DNA from 3 places in the Promicromonospora aerolata genome. Region 3 is predicted to be linked to each of the others. Evidence: riboswitches for the same ligand, from Rfam matches in the RefSeq annotation. Region 3 holds a riboswitch; each other region holds the start of a gene.
What was found. Region 3 has a riboswitch for thiamine pyrophosphate ahead of thiC (phosphomethylpyrimidine synthase ThiC). Riboswitches for the same ligand answer to the same signal wherever they lie in the genome.
Positions count from the first base shown of each region.

Region 1 (7,107 bases), 1.2 Mb from region 3:
CCGCCCTGCCCGCGAACGGCGAGCCCGGCACCGGGCTGGTCGGCCTGCGCGAACGCGTCGAGCTGCTGGGCGGCACGCTCGACGCGACCCGCTCCCCTGCCGGCTTCACCGTGGACGCGCGGATACCGTGGCGCTGATGGAGACCCGGATCGTGATCGTCGACGACGACGCGCTGGTACGCGCCGGGCTGCGCCTCATGCTCGACGGCGCCGACGGCATCCGTGTGGTCGGCGAGGCCGGCGACGGCAGCGACGTGTCCCAGGTGCTCGACGCCCACTCGGCCGACGTCGTCCTCATGGACCTGCGGATGCCCGGGGTCGACGGGATCGAGGCCACGCGCCGGGTCCGGGCGCGCTCGTCCCCGCCGGCCGTGGTGGTGCTCACGACCTTCGACACCGACACCGAGGTGGTGGGTGCGCTGCGCGCCGGTGCCGCCGGCTACCTGCTCAAGGACATGCCGCCGGCGCGCATAGCGGCAGCGGTCCGCGCGGCCGCCGCCGGCGAGCCGGTGCTCGCACCCGACATCGCGCGCCGCCTGATGGACACGGTCGCCGCTGGTGGTGGCGGGGCGCGAGAGGCCCGGGCCGCGCTGGGCCGGCTGACGGATCGCGAACGAGAGGTCGCCGTGGAGATCGGGCACGGCTCGTCCAACGCCGACATCGCCCGGCGGCTCCACCTCGGCGTGCCGACGGTGAAGGCGCACGTCTCCAGCGTGCTGGTGAAGCTCGGCGTGGAGAACCGCACCCAGGTGGCGCTGCTGGTCCAGCAGGCGGGCGCCGACTGAGGCCCTGCGCGGCCGATCAGTCCCGCAGCCCCAGGAACTCTGCCACCCGGTCGGACGCCGGGGCGGTCCGCAGCTCGTCCGGCGCGGCCACCTGCAGCAGCCGGCCCCGGTCCATCACGCCCACCCGGTCGGCCACGGTGGCCGCCTCGGCGTGGTCGTGCGTGACGAACACCGCCGTCGTCCCGGTCTCGACGAGCGCCGCACGTACCTCGCCCGCGAGCCGCTCCCGGAGCTGGCGGTCGAGGGCGGACAGCGGCTCGTCCAGCAGGAGGAGACGGGGCTGCGGGGCCAGGGCCCGCGCCAGGGCCACGCGCTGCTGCTCGCCGCCGGACAAGGTGGGCACGGCCCGCCCCTCGTAGCCGGCCAGTCCCACGAGGTCGAGCAGCGTGGCCACCCGGGCGTCGCGCTCCGCCCGGGACAGCTCCTGGGTCTCCAGCCCGTAGGCGACGTTCCGCCGCACGTCGCGGTGCGGGAACAGCTGCCCCTCCTGGAACATCAGCCCGAACCGGCGCTTGTGCACCGGCAGCCCGGCCAGGTCCTCGCCGTCGTAGACGACACGGCCGCCCGACAGCGGCTCCAGACCCGCCACCGCGCGCAGCAGCGACGACTTGCCGCACCCGCTGGGGCCGAGCAGCGCGACGACCTCGCCGGGTGCGACGGTCAGCGACACGCGATCCACCGCGGTGACGCCGCCCGGGCCGCGGGCCGAGCCCGTCACGACCCCGTACCGCACGGTGACGTCCCGGATCTCCAGCCCGGCCATCAGAACTCCCCTCCGGCGCGTTCGTCGCGCAGCTGCTCCGCCACCATCATCACCGTCGCGGTCAGCACGGCGAGCACCACCGATGCCGCGAGCGCCATCCCGTAGTTCTCCGCGCCGGGCCGTCCGATGAGGCGGTAGATCACGACGGGCAGCGTGGCGCCGTCGGGCCGCGCCAGGAACGACGTCGCACCGAACTCCCCGAGCGACACCGCGAACGCGAACCCGGTGGCCAGCCCGACCGAGCGGAGGGCGATCGGCAGGTCCACCGTCCGCAGCACGCGACCCGGTCCGGAGCCGAGCACCGCGGCGACCTCACGCAGCCGAGGATCGATCGCCCGGAGCACGGGCAGCACGGTGCGTACGACGAGCGGTACGGCGACGACGGCCTGCGCCACGGGGACGAGCAGCCCGGAGGTCCGCAGGTCCACGCCGAGCACGGGTTGGTCCATGGTGATGAGGAACCCGAAACCGACGGTCACCGCGGACACGCCGAGCGGCAGCATGAACAGCCCGTCGAGCGTGCCGACGGCGCGGCGTGCGCCGGGGGAACGCGGCCGGCGCGAGACGACGAGCGCCACGAGCCCCCCGACGACCAGCGAGATCAGCGTGGCGGTCAGCGCGATCCGCAGCGAGGTCGCCGTGGCTTCCCAGACGGTCACCACCAGGGCGTTCCGTTCGCCCGTCGTCCCGAGGGCCACGTAGTTTCCCGGACCCCAGGATCCGTCCGGTTCCCGGAAGGACCGGGCGACCAGTCCGGCGAGCGGCAGCACCAGGAGCCCGACGACGATCGCGGCGCCCACCAGCGCCATCGTCACGTCCTGGGGGGACCGCCAGGACAGCCGCCGGGCCGAGCCGCGGGCGGACACGAGACGCAGGGCCGCCTCGCGACGCCGGCGTGCCCGGGCGGACAGGGCCAGAGCGCCCGAGATGACGACGAGCTGCATGATCGACAGCACCGAGGCGGACCGCAGGTCCAGGAACTGGGTGGTGCGGATCCAGATCTCGGTCTCGATGGTCCCGTACCGCACGCCGCCGAGCACCAGGACCACGCCGAACGCCGTGGCGCAGAACAGGAACACGACCGAGGCCGCCGACACGATCGCCGGTGCGAGCGAGGGCAGCGTCACGGTCCGGAACACCCGCACGGGCCCCGCACCGAGGGACGCGGCGGCCTGCTCGGTCCGCGGGTCGAGGCGCTCCCAGAGCCCGCCGACGGTGCGTACCACCACCGACACGTTGAAGAAGACGAGCGCGACGACGATCCCGGCCAGCGACTCCTCGAGGCCGAGGAACCCGAGGGTGCCGCCGGGTGCGAACAGGGTGCGGAACGCGACGCCGACCACGACGGCGGGCAGCACGAACGGTACGGTCACGAGCCCCCGCACCAGGCTGCGTCCGGGGAACGACCGCCGGTACAGCAGGTAGGCGAGCGGCAGACCCAGCAGGACGGAGAAGGCGGTGCCGAGCACCGCCTGGGTCAGCGTGAAGCGGACGAGCTGCCACGTGCGCGGCCGGAGGAGCACCTCGGTGAACCCGGTGAGGTCGAGCATGCCGTCGGGCAGGAAGCCGCGGACCACGAGCGCGATGACAGGCCAGGCGAAGAAGGTCCCGAGGAAGCCGAGCGGGACCGCGACCGCCACCGCCCAGAGGAGCGGTGCGGAGCCCGTGGTGCCGCGCCGGCTCAACCGAGCACTGTCTCGGTCCACCGCTCGATCCACTCGTCGCGGTGCTCGCTCACCTCGGTGGGCTCCACCTCGAACGGCGCGTCGGCCTGGGGCGCGAACTTCTTCCAGTCGGCAGGCAGCTGCACCGACGGGTCGGCCGGGTACATGTACATCGACTCGGGCAGTGCGGACTGGACGTCCTCGGTCAGCAGGAAGTCGACCAGCTCGCGCGCACCCTCGGGATTATCGGACCCGGTGAGCACGCCGGCGTACTCCACCTGCCGGAAGCACGTCTCCAGCAGAGCGCTGGTGGTCGACTCCGAGCCGTCCTCGCTCACCGTGAACGCGGGGGACGTCGCGTACGACAGCGCGAGCGGGCGCTCGCCGCCCTCCCCCGCACCCGAGAAGTCCACGTAGTACGCGTCCTCCCAGGAGTCGGCGACCTTGACGCCGTTGTCCACGAGCGACGTCCAGTAGCTCTCGAACCCGTCCTCGCCGAACGCGCCGATCGTCGCCAGCAGGAACGCGAGCCCGGGGGAGGACGTGGCCGGGTTGGTCACCACGAGCAGGTCGCGGTACTTCGGGTCCGCGAGGTCGTCCAGGGTCTTCGGCACCTCGAGGTCGGACTTCTCGAACCAGGCCTCGTCCGCGTTCACGCAGACGTCGCCCTGGTCGATCGGGGTGAGTGCCCCACCGAGCTGCTCGGCGCCGTCGGGCAGCCCCGTGGGTGTGTACTCCTCGACCACGTCGGCCTCCAGCGCACGGGAGGCGAAGGTGTTGTCGATGCCGAACACGGCGTCGCCGAGCGGGGCGTCCTGGGTGAGCACCAGCTGGTTCACCAGGGTTCCGGCGTCGCCCGCCGCGCTGACCTCGAGGGTCAGACCGGACTCCTGCTCGAACCGGTCGACGAGCTTCTCGTCGAGCGCCCAGGAGTCGTGGGTCACGAGGGTCACGGTGCCGGACGCGGACGGGTCGCCCGAACCGGTCTCGGAACCGCCGGACCCGGAGCTGCCGCACCCGGCGAGCAGGAGCGCCACGGCGAGCAGCCCGGCGACCGGTCCAGCATGGTGGGTGCCCGCGTGGGCACCGGAAAGACGCAACATCGTGCCTCGACTTCCTCCGCCGGTGTGACCCGGATCAGGTTCAAGGGTCTGCGGTTTTCCGCACTCTCAGCGCCGGGAGGCGCTCCCCTGTCGTTTCCAGGCAGCCTACTGGCCCATCGGGGGCTACGGTGTGAAGGTGGCCCAGATTGAGACGGAACAGACACTCGCCGAGAAGGTCGGCACTCTCGCCCTGACGCTCGCGGCCGGCTGGGTCGCGCAAAAGGCGGTCAGCATGATCTGGAAGGGCGTGACCGGCAACGACGCACCCAACAAGCCGGACGACCCGGAACTGGACCTGGTGCAGGCCACCGTGTTCGCGGCGGTCGCCGCCGGCACGGCGGTGTTCGCCAAGCGGCTGGCGGCGAAGGGCGCGTCGAAGGCCGCCCTGCGGATCGCCGCCCGCCGCTCAGCGCACTAGCCGGCCGGCCCAGGCCCGGATCCGGTTCAGCCGGCCACCTTGCGTGGCCGCCGGGTGAGCAACGGGTCGTGCCCGCGCGGTCGGCCCACGGGCTCGACACCGTCGAGCGCACGCGTCAGCGCTGCCTGCGTGATGCCGGGTTCCTCGGACTCGGCGTGCAGCCTGGTCATGACCTGGTCCGCCGCGAGGCGCAACGGGATGCTCACGCGGTTCGCGGCTTCGAGCAGCAGGTGACCGGCAGTCTCGTCGTCGACCCCGCGCACCGCCATGACGACCCCCTTGGCCTGCTCGATCACGGCCTGGCTCACGAACGCCCGGGTCACCACGCCCTCCGACCGGCGGGTCAGCGCCTCCTTCTGGACCGGTGTGGCGTCCACGACGTAACCGACCAGCTCCGGTGCCTGGTCCGGGCCACCACGCAGGCCCTGACCGATCACGACCACCGACCGCGTACGACCCTTGCGGTCCACGATGCGGTGGGAGCAGGCGAACGGCCGACCCTCCCGCATCGCCTCGGCGGCGGCCCGGACGATCCGGCTCCGGTCGTCCGGATGCTTGCGCGAGCGGAGCGCCTCGAGACAGGGCTCCACCTCGTGCCGCTTCCAACCGTGCATGGTGTAGATCTCGTCGGACCACCACCAGCTGCCCGACATCAGGTCGACGCGGAAGCGGCCGACCAGCAGATTGGTGCCGAGGCCCAGAGCATGTGCCAGATCCCCCGCCGAGAAGCTCGGGGACGGTGCTGGCGCATCGCCTCCGGAGCCGTCCACCACACTGAGCGCGGGCTGCTTGAAAGAGGACATCTCAACCTCCCAGATCCGGTGTGGACTGAGAGCCGCTTCATGACTCCGCGGCATCGATTGTAGAGCGGTTCTCCTCCTTCGACAGCCGGAGGGAGCAGTCGCGGCGCCGGCACGCTGCGAGTGCCCGCCCCTCGTGCCAGCCTGAAGTCGCCCGCAGCGACCGACCGGCACCCGGAGGTGCACCGTGAGCGAGACTCCCCACGACCAGGCGACGGAGCCGGACGCCACGGGCCCGAGCACGAGCACGGCGAGCCTCCTGGCCGCGGGCCCGCTGCGCACCGACGTCGCGGTGGTCGGCGCCGGGCTCACCGGCGTCGTCACGGCACAGCTGCTGGCCGACGGCGGGGCGAACGTCGTGGTGCTCGACGCCGGCACCGCGCGCACCACCACCACGGCTCGCTCGACCGGCAAGCTGTCGGTGCTGCAGGGCACGCGGCTCGCGCAGGTCGCCCGGTACGGGGACGACGTCGTCCGGGACTTCCTGGCGGCCGGGTTCGCCGGCCTCGGGTGGCTCCGCCGCGTCCTCGGCGACCTCGGCGTACCCGTCGACAACCGCGACGACCTCACGGTGGCGACCGCCCCCGAGGAGGTGGCCGACATCGACGCCGTGCTCGCCACCTGCGCACGCCAGAGCCTCGCGGCGCAGTGGGAGGAGGACCCGCCCTATCCCGCACGGACCTTCGGCGCCGTACGCCTGCCCGGGCAGGGCCAGGTGGACCCGCTGCGCATGCTCTCGGCGCTGCGCGCCCGTCTGCGGTCCCGCGGCGTTCCGATCCACGACGGCGTGCGGGTGCGGCAGGTACGCCGGCTCAGCTCCGGCGTCGCGCTCCGCACGACCCGTGGCACGGTGCTCGCCGACCGCGTGGTGCTGGCCACCGGCACCCCGCCCGGCCGCCTGGGCGGCCTCTTCCTCCGGCTGGAGGCCGGTCGCAGCCTGCTCACCACCTGGGACGTCGCGGATCCCGGAGCGCTGCCGCCCGGCTTCACCGAGACCATGTCGATCACGGCGGGCTCCCCCGTCCGCTCGCTGCGCATGGCAGGCGGCCTGCTCATGGTGGGCGGCGAGGGCTACACCGTCGGCAGGGAGCACCACCCCGACCGACGGCTCGCCGCCCTCGACGCGTGGACCCGTGCGCACCTGCCCGTCGGCGCGCCCCGGCACGCGTGGGCGGCCCAGGACTACAGCAGCGACACCGGCCTCCCGCTCGTCGGCCCCGCGATACCGGGCAACGACCGGGTGCTCGTCGCGACGGGCTACGCCAAGTGGGGACTCACCAGCGGCGCCGCGGCCGGGCTGGCGCTCGCCGGCCGCCTCCTCGACGACCCCGTCGAGTGGGGGCCGACGCTCGAGCCCTGGGCGCGCCCGGCCCGGCCGACCCCCCGCACGGCGGCGACCTTCGGCGAGCAGACCGCCGGCTGGGCCTGTGCCACCACCCGTCCCACGGGCGGGCGGCCGGGAACGGTGCACGTGTCCCGGATCTGCCCCCACCTCGGCGGCGTGGTGCGGTGGAACGACCAGGAGGAGTCCTGGGACTGCCCGGTGCACGGGTCCCGGTTCGCCGCGGACGGAAC
Region 1 is NZ_JBHUHF010000001.1:4,242,575-4,249,681, reverse strand. Features, by position in the region: gene ACFSL2_RS18915 (sensor histidine kinase) at 1-137, shown strand, start outside; gene ACFSL2_RS18910 (response regulator transcription factor) at 137-784, shown strand; gene ACFSL2_RS18905 (ABC transporter ATP-binding protein) at 801-1,547, opposite strand; gene ACFSL2_RS18900 (ABC transporter permease) at 1,547-3,253, opposite strand; gene ACFSL2_RS18895 (thiamine ABC transporter substrate-binding protein) at 3,229-4,314, opposite strand; TPP riboswitch at 4,309-4,413, opposite strand; gene ACFSL2_RS18890 (DUF4235 domain-containing protein) at 4,451-4,732, shown strand; gene ACFSL2_RS18885 (PAS and ANTAR domain-containing protein) at 4,759-5,535, opposite strand; gene ACFSL2_RS18880 (FAD-dependent oxidoreductase) at 5,720-7,107, shown strand, end outside.
Region 1: it holds a riboswitch for thiamine pyrophosphate, as region 3 does, so the genes downstream of both, ACFSL2_RS18895 (thiamine ABC transporter substrate-binding protein) here and thiC (phosphomethylpyrimidine synthase ThiC) in region 3, are expected to answer to the same signal.

Region 2 (7,107 bases), 2.5 Mb from region 3:
CGAACCCGGCCAACCCCGCCGTCGGCGCGGATGTGAGCTTCACGGTCCAGGTGCGCAACCGCGGGAACGAGCAGGCAGCCGCGGGCTCGGTGACCCGCGTCGTCGCGGGCGCGAGCACGCTGAACGCCACGACACCGGCGGTCCCGGCCGGGGAGACCGTCTCCGTCACGCCGGACGGGGCGTGGACGGCGACGAACGGCGGGGCCACGGTGACCGCGACGGCCGACGCGACCGACGTCGTCGACGAGACGAACGAGGACAACAACACCGGCACGCTCGCCGTGACCGTGGGCCGCGGCGCGGCCGTCCCGTACACCACCTACGAGGCGGAGGACGGCCGGTACACCGGCACGCTCCTGCAGACGGACCCGCTGCGCACGTTCGGCCACACGAACTTCGCCACCGAGTCGTCGGGCCGCGAGTCCGTGCGGCTGAACGCCACCGGTGAGCACGTCGAGCTCACCTCCACGAACCCGACCAACTCGATCGTCGTGCGCAGCTCCATCCCCGACGCACCCGGCGGCGGGGGACAGGACAAGACCATCAGCCTCTACGCGGACGGCGAGTTCGTGCAGAAGCTGACGCTCTCCTCGAAGCACTCGTGGCTGTACGGGAACACCGACCAGCCCGAGGGCCTGACCAACACCCCCGGAGACGACGCGCGCCGCCTCTTCGACGAGTCCCACGCGCTGCTCGGCCGGTCCTTCCCCGCCGGCACCGTCTTCCGGCTCCAGCGCGACGCCGGCGACGACGCCGCGTTCTACATCATCGACCTGGTCGAGCTCGAGCAGGTCGCACCGCCGTCGGCCCAGCCGGCCGGATGCGTCTCGATCACCGAGTACGGCGCGGTGCCGAACGACGGGCTCGAGGACACGGACGCGATCCAGGCCGCCGTGACCGCGGACCAGGACGGCGAGATCGAGTGCGTGTGGATCCCGGCGGGGCAGTGGCGCCAGGAGAAGAAGATCCTCACGGACGACCCGCTGGACCGCGGCGTGCACAACCAGGTGGGCATCAGCGACGTCACGATCCGCGGCGCGGGCATGTGGCACTCCCAGCTGTACAGCCTGATCGAGCCGCACCTTGCGCCTGGCGTGATCAACCACCCGCACGAGGGCAACTTCGGGTTCGACATCGACGACAACGTCCAGATCTCCGACATCGCGATCTTCGGCTCCGGGCGCATCCGCGGGGGCGACGGGAACGCCGAGGGCGGCGTGGGCCTCAACGGCCGGTTCGGCAAGAACACGAAGATCAGCGACGTGTGGATCGAGCACGCGAACGTCGGCGTGTGGGTGGGACGCGACTACTCGAACATCCCGGAGCTCTGGGGCCCCGGTGACGGCCTCGAGTTCTCCGGCATGCGCATCCGCAACACCTACGCGGACGGCATCAACTTCAGCAACGGCACCCGCAACTCGACGGTGTTCAACTCGACGTTCCGCAACACGGGCGACGACGCGCTCGCCGTCTGGGCCAACCCCTACGTCAAGGACCGCAACGTCGACATCGGGCACGACAACGCGTTCCGCAACAACACCGTGCAGCTCCCGTGGCGCGCCAACGGCATCGCGATCTACGGCGGCTACGACAACTCGATCGAGAACAACCTGATCTCCGACACGATGAACTACCCCGGCATCATGCTCGCGACCGACCACGACCCCCTGCCGTTCTCGGGGACGACGCTCATCGCCAACAACGGTCTCCATCGCACCGGCGGGGCCTTCTGGAACGAGGACCAGGAGTTCGGCGCGATCACGATCTTCCCGCAGACGCACGACATCGTCGGCGTCACCATCCGGGACACGGACATCGTCGACTCCACGTACGACGGCATCCAGTTCAAGAACGGTGGCGGGAACATCCCCGACGTGCGGATCACGGACGTGCGGATCGACCGGTCCAACAACGGGTCCGGCATCCTGGCGATGGCCGGCGCTCGCGGCAACGCGATCCTGTCGAACGTGACTGTCACCAACTCCGCTGAGGGGGACATCGAGAAGGAGCCGGGCTCGCCGTTCGTGTTCACCGGCCAGTAGGCGCTGTCCACGACCAGGTTGACTTCGGTCACTTGGGATGAGATCGGTCGCTTGATTGACCGATCTCATCCCAAGCGACCGATCTCATCGAGTCGAACCAGTGACCCGGCGGCGTAGGGCGGCCGCGGCCGCGCGGGGGTCGGAAGCCCGGGTGATCGCACGGACGACGACGATGCGGCGCGCCCCGGCGTCGAGCACCTGGTCGAGCCGGGTGGCGTCGATGCCGCCGATGGCGAACCAGGGTGTGGCCGGCTCGCGGGCGGCGACGTCCCGCAGCAGGTCGAGGCCGACGGCGGCGCGGCCCGGTTTGGTCGGTGTGGCCCACAGGGGGCCGACGCAGAAGTAGTCGACGCGCGGGTCCGCCTCGGCGGCCAGCGCCTGGTCCAGGGTGTGCGTGGAGCGGCCGAGGACCGGCTCGTCGCCCAGCAGGGCCCGCACGGCGTGCGGCGGGAGGTCGTCCTGGCCCATGTGCACCACCGGCGCACCGCTCAGTCCCGCGATGTCGGCGCGGTCGTTGACGGCCCAGAGGGCGCCGTGCTCGGCGGCCACCCGGGCGACGAGCGCGTGCAGCTCGACCTCGCGGGCCGCGTCCAGGGACTTGTCCCGGAGCTGGACGACGTCGACGCCACCCTCCAGCGCCGCGTGCAGGAACGGTTCGAGGTCGTCCGTGTCCTGGCGCGCGTCCGTGCACAGGTACAGGCGGGCGTCTGCGAGTCGGGTTCGGGGGTCCACGAGCGCGAGTGTAGACAGACACCGCGCTCCGCCGTGCCTCCCGTCCCGGTCGGGGCACCCCGTGGGCGGGGCTATGGTTGTCGGGTGCACGGGAGCCCCGCACGGGGCTGAGAGGGCGTGAGCGCCGACCGTCGAACCTGATCTGGGTCATGCCAGCGAAGGGAGAACACGTGAGCAGTCATGTGAGCAGCCGAAGATGCGACGTCCTCGTCATCGGCGGGGGCATCATCGGGCTGACCGCCGCCTGGCGGGCGCTGGAGACCGGCGCGAACGTCGTCGTCCTGGACCCGGCGCCCGGTGACGGGGCCACGCATGCCGCCGCCGGCATGCTCGCACCCGTCATGGAGGCGGGCTTCGGCGAACAGGGCCTGGCCCGGTTGGGCACCGCCTCCCTCGCCCTCTGGCCGGCGTTCGCCGAAGCGCTCGAACGGGCCGCCGGGCTGCCGCCGGGCGCTGTCGGGCTGGAGACGACCGGCACGCTCGCCGTGGCCTACGACGGCGACGACCTGGCCGTGCTGCGCCGGCTGCTGGACCTGCACCGCGAGTGGGACCTCGGCTCGGCGGAGATCTCGCCCGACGAGGCACGGCGCCGCGAGCCCGCCGTCGGGCAGCGGCTGGCGGGCGCGGCCTGGGTGCCCCGCGACCACCAGGTCGACCCGCGTGCGGTGCACGACGCGCTCACCGCCGTCGTGGTGGCGCGTGCGAGCCTCGTCCGCCGCGCCGCGGTCTCGCTGACCTGGGCGGACGGCGCGGTCGTCGGCGCGGTCGACGAGGCGGGGACCAGGTACGCGGCCGGCACGGTGGTCCTGGCCGCCGGCCACGCGAGCGGCGCCCTGTTCGCGGGTGCGCCCACGCGCCCGGTGCCCGGCACCACGCTGCGCCTGGACGCCGACGCCGACCGGTCGCCCGCCGTCGTCGTGCGCGGCACCGTCCAGGGGCGCCCCGTCTACGCGGCGCCCCGCGCGGTGCGGCCCGACGGGCGGCGCGAGGTGGTCGTGGGGGCGTCGTCGGACGAGCGCGAGGACGACCACCTGACGCGCGCCGGCGACGTCTTCGCCCTGCTGCGCGACGCCCGCGTGCTCCTGCCCGGCCTCGACGACGCCGTGCTGCTGGAGACCACCACCCGGTCCCGGCCCGGCAGCCCCGACAACACACCGCTGCTGGGGTGGGCGGCCGACGGTCTCTACCTGGCCACCGGACACCACCGCAACGGCATCCTGCTCACGGCGCTGACGGCGGCCGCCGTCGACGAGGCGCTGGGTGCGGCACCGGGCGGCACCGAGGCCCTGGCGGCCGTCGAGGCCACGGCCCGGTTCGCGGACCCGCGCAGGTTCGCCGATGTTTACAGCACGACTCGAGGAGGCACAGCATGACCACGGCTCCGTCCACGCAGCACCCGCACCCCGAGGCGACCGGCACCGCCGTCGTCAACGGCGAGCCGTACCCGCTCGACGGCCCGCTGCCCATCGTCGACCTGGTCGCCCGGCTCCTGCCCGACCTCGTGGTCGACGGCGCGCCGCAGGGCGTCGCCGTCGCGCTGGACGACGCCGTCGTGCCGCGCGGCGCGTGGGGCACCACGCTCGTCCGGCCCGGCGACCGCGTCGAGGTCGTCACCGCAGTCCAGGGAGGCTGAGCATGGAGACACCACTCACCATCGCGGGCACGGCCCTTGGCTCGCGCCTCGTCATGGGCACCGGGGGAGCGGCGAGCCTGCTCGCCCTCGAGGACGCCCTCGTGGCGTCGGGCACCGAGCTGACCACCGTCGCGATGCGCCGGGTGTCCCGCCCCAGACCCTCGGACGACCCGGCGCGCACCGGCGACCCCTCCGTCTGGGGCTGCTTGCGCGCCTCGGCATCCGCGCCCTGCCGAACACCGCGGGCTGCTTCTCCGTGCGCGAGGCGGTGCTCACCGCGCAGCTCGCTCGCGAGGCGTGCGAGACCGACTGGATCAAGCTGGAGGTCATCGCCGACGACGTGACGCTGCTGCCCGACGCGATCGGCCTGGTCGAGGCGGCCAAGGCCCTGGTCGACGACGGCTTCACCGTCCTGCCGTACACGAACGACGACCCGATCGTCGCCCGCCGCCTGCAGGACGTGGGCTGTGCGGCGGTCATGCCCCTGGGATCGCCCATCGGCTCGGGGCTCGGCATCGCCAACCCGCGCAACATCGAGGCGATCGCCGCCGCCTCCTCCGTCCCGGTGATCCTGGACGCGGGCATCGGCACGGCGTCGGACGCCGCACTGGCCATGGAGCTCGGGTGCGACGGCGTGCTGCTCGCCACCGCCGTCACCCGCGCCGCCGACCCGGTGCGCATGGCCCGTGCCATGCGGCTCGCCGTGGAGGCCGGGCACGACGCCGCACACGCCGGACGCCCCCCGCGCCGGGAGCGGGCGCTCGCGTCGTCCCCGGCCGACGGCCTGGTGCACGTCGGCGACAACCTGGACCTGGCGCTGTGACCACGCTGCCCCCACTGGTCGGGACCGGCCGGGAGCTCGGCCGCGACGAGCTCGCCCGGTACGCCCGGCATCTCGTGCTGCCCGGCGTGGGTCCGGCCGGGCAGCGCCGGCTGGCGAACGCCCGCGTGCTGGTCGTGGGCGCCGGCGGCCTGGGCAGCCCCGCCCTGCTCTACCTCGCCGCCGCGGGGGTGGGCACGCTGGGCATCGTGGACGACGACGTCGTCGAGACCTCCAACCTCCAGCGCCAGGTGATCCACGGCACCTCCGACGTGGGTCTGGCCAAGACGGCGTCGGCGCGGGCGGCGCTCGCGGAGGTCAACCCGCACGTCGAGGTGGTCGAGCACCGCGAGCGCCTGACGACGGCCAACGCGCTCGGTGTGCTGTCGGGCTACGACCTGGTGCTGGACGGTACCGACGCCTTCGCCACCCGCTACCTCGTGTCGGACGCCGCCGAGGTGCTGGGGCTGCCGTGCGTCTGGGGCGCGATCTACCGGTTCACCGGACAGGTCGCCACGTTCTGGGGTGCGCCACCGGAGGGGACCGAGGGTGTGACCTACCGGGACGTGTTCCCGGACCCGCCCCCGCCGGCGCCTCGCCGGACTGCGCGGCCGGAGGCGTGCTCGGCGCGATGTGCGGCACCCTCGGCTCGGTCATGGCGACCGAGGCGATCAAGCTCATCACCGGGGCGGGGGAGAACCTGCTCGGGCGGCTCGCGACGTACGACGCGCTGGCCCTCACGTGGCGCCGGCTCACCGTCCGGCGGGATCCGGCCCGGGAACCCGTCACGGCGCTGCTGGCCGGCGACGGCGACGCGGACCCGTACGCGGTGCTCTGCGGGCTGCCGCCGTCGGACGGCGCGGCGGTCTCGGTACGGGAGCTGGCCGAGCTCCGCGCCGACGGCTCCGGGCCGGTGGTGCTCGACGTGCGGGAGCCGTGGGAGGTCGAGCTCGCCGCCCTGCCGGAGGCCCGGTTCGTTCCCTCGGGCGCCTTCGCCGGGGAGGACGCGACGACGGTGGTGGACGACGTCGCCGGCTGGGCGGCGGGCCGCCCGGTGCACGTGCTGTGCAAGTCGGGCGCCCGGTCCGCCGGCGTGGCGCGGCGGCTGCGCGACGCGGGGCTCGACGCGCGGTCGGTCGCGGGCGGCATCCTGGCCTGGGCGCGCGAGGTGGACCCGGCGATGCCTACCTACTGATGCCCGCCTGCTGAGAGGTCAGGGCCGCTGCGCCGCGGCCCACGCCTCCGGGCTCGCGACGTGGCTCGAGTGCCCGGCGGCGAGCACGGTGCGCAGCTCCGTGAGGTGCTCGGTGTCCGGGGGGAGGTCGAGGCCGTCGAGGATCTTCAGGGCGGGGCCGGGCTCGAGGTCGCCGAAGTAGTCGTGGTAGCTGCGCAGCAGGCCGCGGAACACCGCCGGCCGGAGCGCCTCGATCGACGAGGCCGCCGAGTAGGTCGGAAGCTTCACGTCCCAGCGGACCGGACCGGAGGCCCGCAGGACCCGGCCCGCCCGGCGGAGGAACCCCTCGTCGGTCACCGTGCCCGCGTCCAGCAGCGGCACCTCCTGGCCGAGCAGGGCCACGAACGCCTCCTCCGAGGTGTCGATGCACTCGAACCACGTGTACCAGAGCGACTGCGTGATCTGCTCGCTGACGTCCGGTGCCTCCAGACGGACCCGGTACCCGTCCCAGAGCTCCGGCGGCGGCTGCTCGCGGGAGCTGCCGCAGTACGGGAAGTGCATCTCCTGCGTGGTCCAGAACTCGTCGAGCAGATCGATCAGGCCGAACGCGACGCGGAACCGCTCGCCGACCTCGAGGTCGTCGTCGAACACCCAGCTCGAGTAGTCGAGTGCGACGTCGTTGGCACTCAGCTCGGAGCCGAGGTCG
Region 2 is NZ_JBHUHF010000001.1:593,457-600,563, forward strand. Features, by position in the region: gene ACFSL2_RS02610 (CARDB domain-containing protein) at 1-2,042, shown strand, start outside; gene thiE (thiamine phosphate synthase) at 2,127-2,774, opposite strand; TPP riboswitch at 2,853-2,955, shown strand; gene thiO (glycine oxidase ThiO) at 2,957-4,147, shown strand; gene thiS (sulfur carrier protein ThiS) at 4,144-4,407, shown strand; partial or broken gene ACFSL2_RS02630 (thiazole synthase) at 4,410-5,230, shown strand; partial or broken gene ACFSL2_RS02635 (ThiF family adenylyltransferase) at 5,227-6,422, shown strand; gene ACFSL2_RS02640 (hypothetical protein) at 6,441-7,107, opposite strand, start outside.
Region 2: it holds a riboswitch for thiamine pyrophosphate, as region 3 does, so the genes downstream of both, thiO (glycine oxidase ThiO) here and thiC (phosphomethylpyrimidine synthase ThiC) in region 3, are expected to answer to the same signal.

Region 3 (7,107 bases):
AGGGTCGGGAGGTTGTCGCCGGAGTGGTGGAGGTTTGCGTCCAGCCTGGCGTCGGCGTCGCGGAGCAGGGCCAGGGTGCGGTGCATGTCGCCGAGCGCGTCGCGGCCGACCGCGGCGATCTGCTCGACGGCCGCCCGTGACTGCTCGGGGTGCTTCCGCGCTGCGCTGGTCGCGCCGTTGGCGAGGGTGACGATGACGGTGAGCGAGTGGGCCACGAGATCATGCATCTCGGCGGCGATTCGGCCGCGTTCGGTCAGGGCGGCGTTCTCGATCCGCTGGTTCACGGTCTCGGTGAGCCAGCGGGTGTGATCGCGCCGGCCCTTGACCAGTAACCCGGCGGCGAGGGCGATCAGCGCCACCGGGTGCATCAGCGAGCCGAGCTCCGGGCGGATCCCGTTCAAGGAGTAGGGGACGGTGGCGAGCATGGCCACCGCCATCGCCGTGCCGTAGCCGACCAGCGTGCGGGTCGTCGTCTGGCGGGAGGCGACGGTGTACAGGGCGATGGCGAACGGGATGGTCGGAAAACCGAACCCCGGCTGCGTGAGCGAGCTGAGCGCGCCGGCCAGAGCTGCGACGACCAGCACCGTGAGCGGCCATCGGCGGCGCGCGAGCAGGACCCCGGTGGCGACCGCGAGGAGCAGATACCCCCACCACGCGGTGTCGGCGCGAAGACTCAGCGCGAGCAGGTGCGGAAGTCCCGCGGCGGCCGTCACAGCGACGTCCACGGCACCTGGATGCCGGCGCAGCCGGACGGCGAGGGGCGACGGCGGACGGGTCAGGTCAGCCGCCTCGACCCGCAGGCTCTCGGTCGTCATCGTCCCCGTCCTCGCGCTGGGTTCTCGGCTCATGTCCGGGTCCATTCTGCGCGCTGCCACAGGTCAGGCGTCACGCGAGTGGAGCAGGACACCCGCGGTGAGCAGCGCGACGACTGCCCACAGAGCGAGGACGCCGAACCCCACCCAGGGTTCGAACTGCGCGGCGGAGGGGAGGTCGGAGATGAGCCTGCGCCCTGCGTAGGTCGGGGTGTAGTCGGCGGCCCTCCGGACTCCCGGGATCGACGAGAGCAGCGGCGGTGCCACGATCAGGAGCCCGAGGACGGCGGTGAGCGCGCCGGTGACGTGGCGTAGCGCGGCCGCCAGACCAGTGGCGAGGACCGCAATGGCCGCGAGGTACGTCCCCGAACGGAGCGCGAGTACGGCGGCCTCTCCGGGATCGGGCGCGTACACGACGCCGGACCCCGGCAGGATCAGCATCGAGAGGCCGAGGCTGCACGCCGCGCCGATCACGCCGATCAGGAATCCGAGAGCGGCCAGCACGACGGCCTTGGCGGCGAGCCATGGTGACCGCGTCGGCAGCGCCAGCAGCGAGAGCCGAGCCTGTCCCGAGGTGTACTCGCCGGTGACCGAGAGCACGGCGAGCACGGCGACGATGATCTGTGCCCACAGCACGCTGTCCACGAACTGCGTCGGATCGGCGGTGATCGTCTGCCCGGCGAACCGAGGGTCGGCGAGCCGGGACCGCATGCTGAACGAGAGCAGCGCACCCGTGCCGATGATCACGAGCAGCGCGACGGCGGCGAGCACGCGGTGCGAGAGCAGCGTCCACAGCTTCACGGCCTCGGCGGCGACTGCGCCGATGAAGAGGGGACGGGCCGGGGTGCTTCGGCGGGTCACCGGGTTACCTCCAAGGTGCGTGTAGTGGTCAGACATCTCGGCCTCGCAGCGTGACGACGGCACCGGCGAGTGCGGCTGTCGTCCAGGCGAGCAGGATGGCGTAGCCGCCCCAGGGCGTGAGCTCGGTGGCGGCGCCGTCGGGCGCGAGGAGCAGAACGCCCGCCGACGCCGGTAGGTAGACCGAGAGCTCCCGCACCTCCGGCACCGGGATCATGGCGGCGACGAACGGCATGACCCACAGGAACCCGACCACCGCGAGGATCGAGCCCGCGAGGTCACGGACGATCGCCCCGATCGCGAGCGCGAGCACAGCGATGGTGCCCAGGTACAGCCCTGCGCCGGCGACCAGCCGGACCGTGAGGGTGAGTTCCACGCCCAGGTCGGTTCCCGAGGCAGAGGCCAGGGCGAAGGCCGTCGCGCCGCCGGTGGCGCCGGCGACGAGTCCGACCGTGCCGACGACCGTGGCCTTCCCGGCCAGCACCGGCCACCGGGTCGGCACGGCCAGGAACGTGACCTTGCTCGTGCCTGATGCCCACTCCGAGCAGATCATCACGACGGCGAGCACCGCCAGCACGAACTGCGCCCACGGCACTCCGGCCAGCAGCTCGGTCGGCGTCGGCGCGGGGACCGCGCCGTCGCGGTCCTGGGCCGACAGCAGCATCGCGGCAAGCCCGATGATCATGGCGAACGCGACGGCTACGGTCACCGGGTGCGACGGGAGCGAACGGAACTTCACCCATTCGGCGTGTACTGCCCGTGTCGCGACCGTCACGACCGGACTCCGTCCGCGCCGCCGGCGTGGTCCTTGCCCGCCTTGCCGCCGTGGTATTCGACGGCGTCCCGGGTGAGGTCGATGTAAGCCTCCTCGAGCGTCCGACCGGCGTGGGAGGTCAGCTCCGCGATCGACGCGTCCGCGATCAGCTCGCCTCGCCCGATCACCACCACGTGGTCGGCGACCAGTGCCAGCTCGCTCAGCAGGTGGGAGGACAGGAACACCGTGCGGCCCTCGGCGGCGAGCGATCCCAGCAGTCCGCGGATCCACGTCACCCCCTCCGGGTCCAGCCCGTTGACGGGCTCGTCCAGGATCAACGTGTGCGGGTCACCGAGCAGTGCGACGGCGATGCCGAGGCGCTGGCTCATCCCGAGGGAGAACTTCCCCGCCTTGAGCCGGGCGGCACTCTCGAGCCCGGTCAGCTCGAGCACCTCGTCGATTCTTGCCCGGGAGAAACCGTGCGTCGCGGCAACCGTGCGCAGATGGTCGACGGCGCGGCGGGACCGGTGCGCGGACGTCGCGTCGAGCAGGGTCCCGACCTCGCGCAGCGGAGCACTCAGCTTGGCGTACCGCGTTCCGTCGATCAGTGCCCCGCCGCGGGTGGGCCGGTCGAGGCCCACGATCGAGCGCATGGTCGTGGACTTGCCCGCCCCGTTCGGCCCGAGGAACCCGGTCACCTTGCCCGGCCGTACCTCGAACGACAGGTCACGCACCGCCCAGGTGCGCCCGTACCGCTTTCCCAGTGACTGCACCTGAATACCCATCGACGACCTCCGGTCTGCGAACGACTTGCGTCGACGCTACGGAGCCGTCCTGGTGCGGCGATGCCACCCCTGGGTTGAACTCGTGCTCTCGTCGGGGTCGAGCTTGTCGAGGCCAGGCCTCGGCAAGCTCGACCAACGGAAGTACGACCGGCGCCTACGCCATCACCAGTTCGCGGTGACCCCCGGGAGGTTGCGCGGCAGCTTGACGTCCCTCGGGTGGTAGACGTACGTGATGCCGTCGGTCGAGGTCTGCCAGACACGTTCGAAGTTCTCCCGCGTGTACACCGAACGCACCGCCTCGTTGCTCGCCTTGTTCGGGTCGTTGATGACGGGGTCGCCGTCAGCGGTGAACCCGACCAGCGTGACGATGTGCCCGTTGGTGCCGTATCCGGCCTCCGGCATCTCTGCCTCCTCGAAGTTGATCGAGAGGATGAGCGGGATCCCGGCCTCGATGAACTTCTCGGCCTCCGCGAGGGAGCGCAGCCGGGTCACGAACGACTCCAGGCCGAACGTGCTCGCGTACGCCGCGTTGAAGGGCCAGTTGCCGGCGCCCTCGTACGCGTAGTCCCAGGTGTGCATGGCGGCGTAGTCGACCTGCGGGTCACCGTTCGGCGCCTCGATGCCCTCCAGCTCCTCGGCCGGGACCTCGAGTCCGTAGGAGTAGAGCACCATCGTGGACGACGTCGGCGAGCACCACACCTGACCGCCACCGCCGAACTCGGGGTACTCGCCGCGGTGGATGTTCTGGCTGTACCGCGGCACGTCGAGCTCGACCGCGCGCCCGAGCGTGAAGTCGGTCGTGCCCGAGTAGTGCGAGTCGGGCAGGTACTCGTTGGTCATCGTGCTCACCGTGTCCAGCCGCGGGGAGACCCGGGTGCCCTCCGGCCGGTACAGCGTGGCCCGGGTCTGGAACGCGTTCGGCTCGTGGCCGGACTTCGCGACGTAGGTGTCCGTGAAGAGGTACGCGTCGGCGTCGGTCTGGCCGTTCACGGACGTGCGGTGGATGTCGCCGACGCTGCCGTCGGCGGGTGCGAACTCGTCGCCCGACGCCCAGCGGCTCATCACGAACCACTTGGTCCACGTGCCGTCGGCCTTGCGGCCGCGGAACTCGATCTCCACCCAGGTGCCCGTGGGCGTGACGGCGTTCCACGAGCTCACGGACTCGTCGATCGGGTACTCCGTCTCGACCACCGGCGACGTCCACCTGCCCGTCTCGTAGGTGACGGGGGTGCCGTCACCGAACGGGTCGGTGTACTCCACGGTGTCGCCCGCGCTCCGCAGCACGAGCCCGCCCTTGGCACCCGGCCGCAGGTTCACGGAGCTGCCCGCGCGCAGCTCGCCATACCCGTCCCAGGTGGTCAGCGTGATCTGGTTGTCCGACGCCGTCGTGCCTGCCTCGGGCGCGCCCGTCGCCGGCACCGCACTCGCCACGATTCCTGCTTGCACCACGAGCGCTCCTGTCGCTGCCAGCGCGAACGCCCTCGTTCGCAGCTCTCTTCGGTTCGACATGCCTGCCTCCATGTCCCGGGCCCACTACTGGGTGGAGCGAGCCGTTGACCTTCCTTACCAGAACCGCGGCCGGGACAGAAGGGTTTACCCGCAGGTGATCGAGCCGCCGTCGGGTGCTAACGTCGTCGCGATCCCACGGGTGCCTCGCGCAGGGGCTGAGATCGGGCTGGACGGCCCGGGACCGTTGAACCTGTCCGGTTAACACCGGCGTAGGAAGCAGGAGTCTCATGATGGAGAACACCCAGTCCCGCATGCTCGCGTACGAGTACGACACCGCGCGGGACACGGCGCACGACGCCGAGCACCACCCGCAGCACGACGACGCCGGCCTGCGGGTGCCGGTCACCGAGATCACGCTGGCGCCGTCGCCCGACGGCACCCCGAACGAGCCAGTGCGGGTCTACCGCACGCAGGGACCGGGCTCCGACCCGGTGCGCGGGCTGCGGCCGGCCCGAGAACCCTGGGTCGTGGCCCGGGGGGACACGAAGGAGTACGACGGTCGCCGTCGTGACCTGACGGACGACGGCCGCGGCGCCGTCCGCCGGGGTGCCGCCTCTCAGGAATGGCAGGGCGAACGACGTCGGCCGCGCCGGGCCGTCCCCGGCCGGACCGTCACCCAGATGCACTACGCGCGCCAGGGCGTGATCACGCCGGAGATGCGGTTCGTCGCGGTGCGCGAGGGCTGCGACGTCGAGCTGGTGCGCAGCGAGGTGGCCGCCGGCCGGGCGATCATCCCGAACAACGTGAACCACCCGGAGTCGGAGCCGATGATCATCGGCCGGGCGTTCCTGGTGAAGGTCAACGCGAACATCGGCAACTCCGCCGTCCACAGCTCTATCGCGGAGGAGGTGGAAAAGCTCGAGTGGGCCACCAAGTGGGGCGCCGACACCGTCATGGACCTGTCCACCGGTGACGACATCCACACCACCCGGGAATGGCTCCTGCGGAACTCGCCGGTGCCGATCGGCACGGTGCCGATCTACCAGGCCCTGGAGAAGGTGAACGGCGACGCGAGCGCGCTGACCTGGGAGGTCTACCGGGACACCGTGATCGAGCAGTGCGAGCAGGGCGTCGACTACATGACCGTGCATGCCGGCGTGCTGCTGCGGTACGTGCCCCTCACCGCGGACCGCGTCACCGGCATCGTCTCGCGCGGCGGGTCGATCCTCGCCGGCTGGTGCCTGGCCCACCACCAGGAGAACTTCCTCTACACCCACTTCGACGAGCTCTGCGAGATCTTCGCGGCCTACGACGTCGCGTTCTCCCTGGGCGACGGGCTGCGCCCGGGATCGCTCGCCGACGCGAACGACGAGGCCCAGTTCGCCGAGCTCGACACGCTCGCCGAGCTGACGAAGCGCGCCTGGGAGCACGACGTCCAGGTCATGGTCGAAGGACCCGGACACGTCCCCTTCCACCTGGTGCGCGAGAACGTGGAGCGGCAGCAGGAGCTCTGCGACGGGGCGCCGTTCTACACGCTCGGCCCGCTCGTGACCGACATCGCGCCCGGGTACGACCACATCACCTCGGCCATCGGCGCCACCGAGATCGCCCGGTACGGCACCGCGATGCTCTGCTACGTCACGCCCAAGGAGCACCTGGGCCTGCCGGACCGGGACGACGTGCGCACCGGCGTGGTCACCTACAAGATCGCGGCGCACGCAGCCGACGTCGCCAAGGGGCACCCCGGTGCCCGTGACCGCGACGACGCCCTGTCCAAGGCCCGCTTCGAGTTCCGCTGGCGGGACCAGTTCAACCTCTCGCTCGACCCCGAGCTCGCCGAGGCATACCACGACGAGACGCTGCCCGCCGAGGCCGCGAAGACCGCGCACTTCTGCTCGATGTGCGGGCCCAAGTTCTGCTCGATGCGGATCTCGCAGGACATCCGCGATGAGTTCGGCGGGGCACAGAACCAGGCGGCGCTCGCGGACGCGGCGGCAGCTCAGGCGGAGGGCATGGCCAAGAAGTCGGCGGAGTTCCGCGCCGCGGGCGCCGAGGTCTACCTCCCGGCCCCCACTCTCCGCCCCTGACCACGCCACCACCGACCCTGCGTTGAGTGCGGGCTGTCTGCGGGATCAGCAGGCGCAGATCCGCAGATGGCCCGCACTCAACGCAGGGGGTCAGGGAGAGCGCTCAGGTCCGGGACCGGGCCCGTCGTCGTTCCTTCCACCAGGCTCACGGGGAGCACCACCGACTCCGGCTCCTCACCGGCGAGCAGGGCGATGACGGCCAGGCCGAGCGCCCGCCCCTTCTCGACGAGCGGCTGGTGCACGCTGGTGAGCAGATCGGGGGAGAGCCAGGGCAGGTCCAGCCCGTCGAACCCGGCCACGGACACGTCCTCGGGCACGCGGAGGCCGAGCTCCCGGGCCGCGATCACGGCGCCCGCGGCGAG
Region 3 is NZ_JBHUHF010000001.1:3,069,409-3,076,515, reverse strand. Features, by position in the region: gene ACFSL2_RS13785 (sensor histidine kinase) at 1-815, opposite strand, end outside; gene ACFSL2_RS13780 (hypothetical protein) at 879-1,673, opposite strand; gene ACFSL2_RS13775 (hypothetical protein) at 1,702-2,445, opposite strand; gene ACFSL2_RS13770 (ABC transporter ATP-binding protein) at 2,442-3,197, opposite strand; gene ACFSL2_RS13765 (C39 family peptidase) at 3,372-4,718, opposite strand; TPP riboswitch at 4,846-4,951, shown strand; gene thiC (phosphomethylpyrimidine synthase ThiC) at 4,946-6,745, shown strand; gene ACFSL2_RS13755 (LacI family DNA-binding transcriptional regulator) at 6,823-7,107, opposite strand, start outside.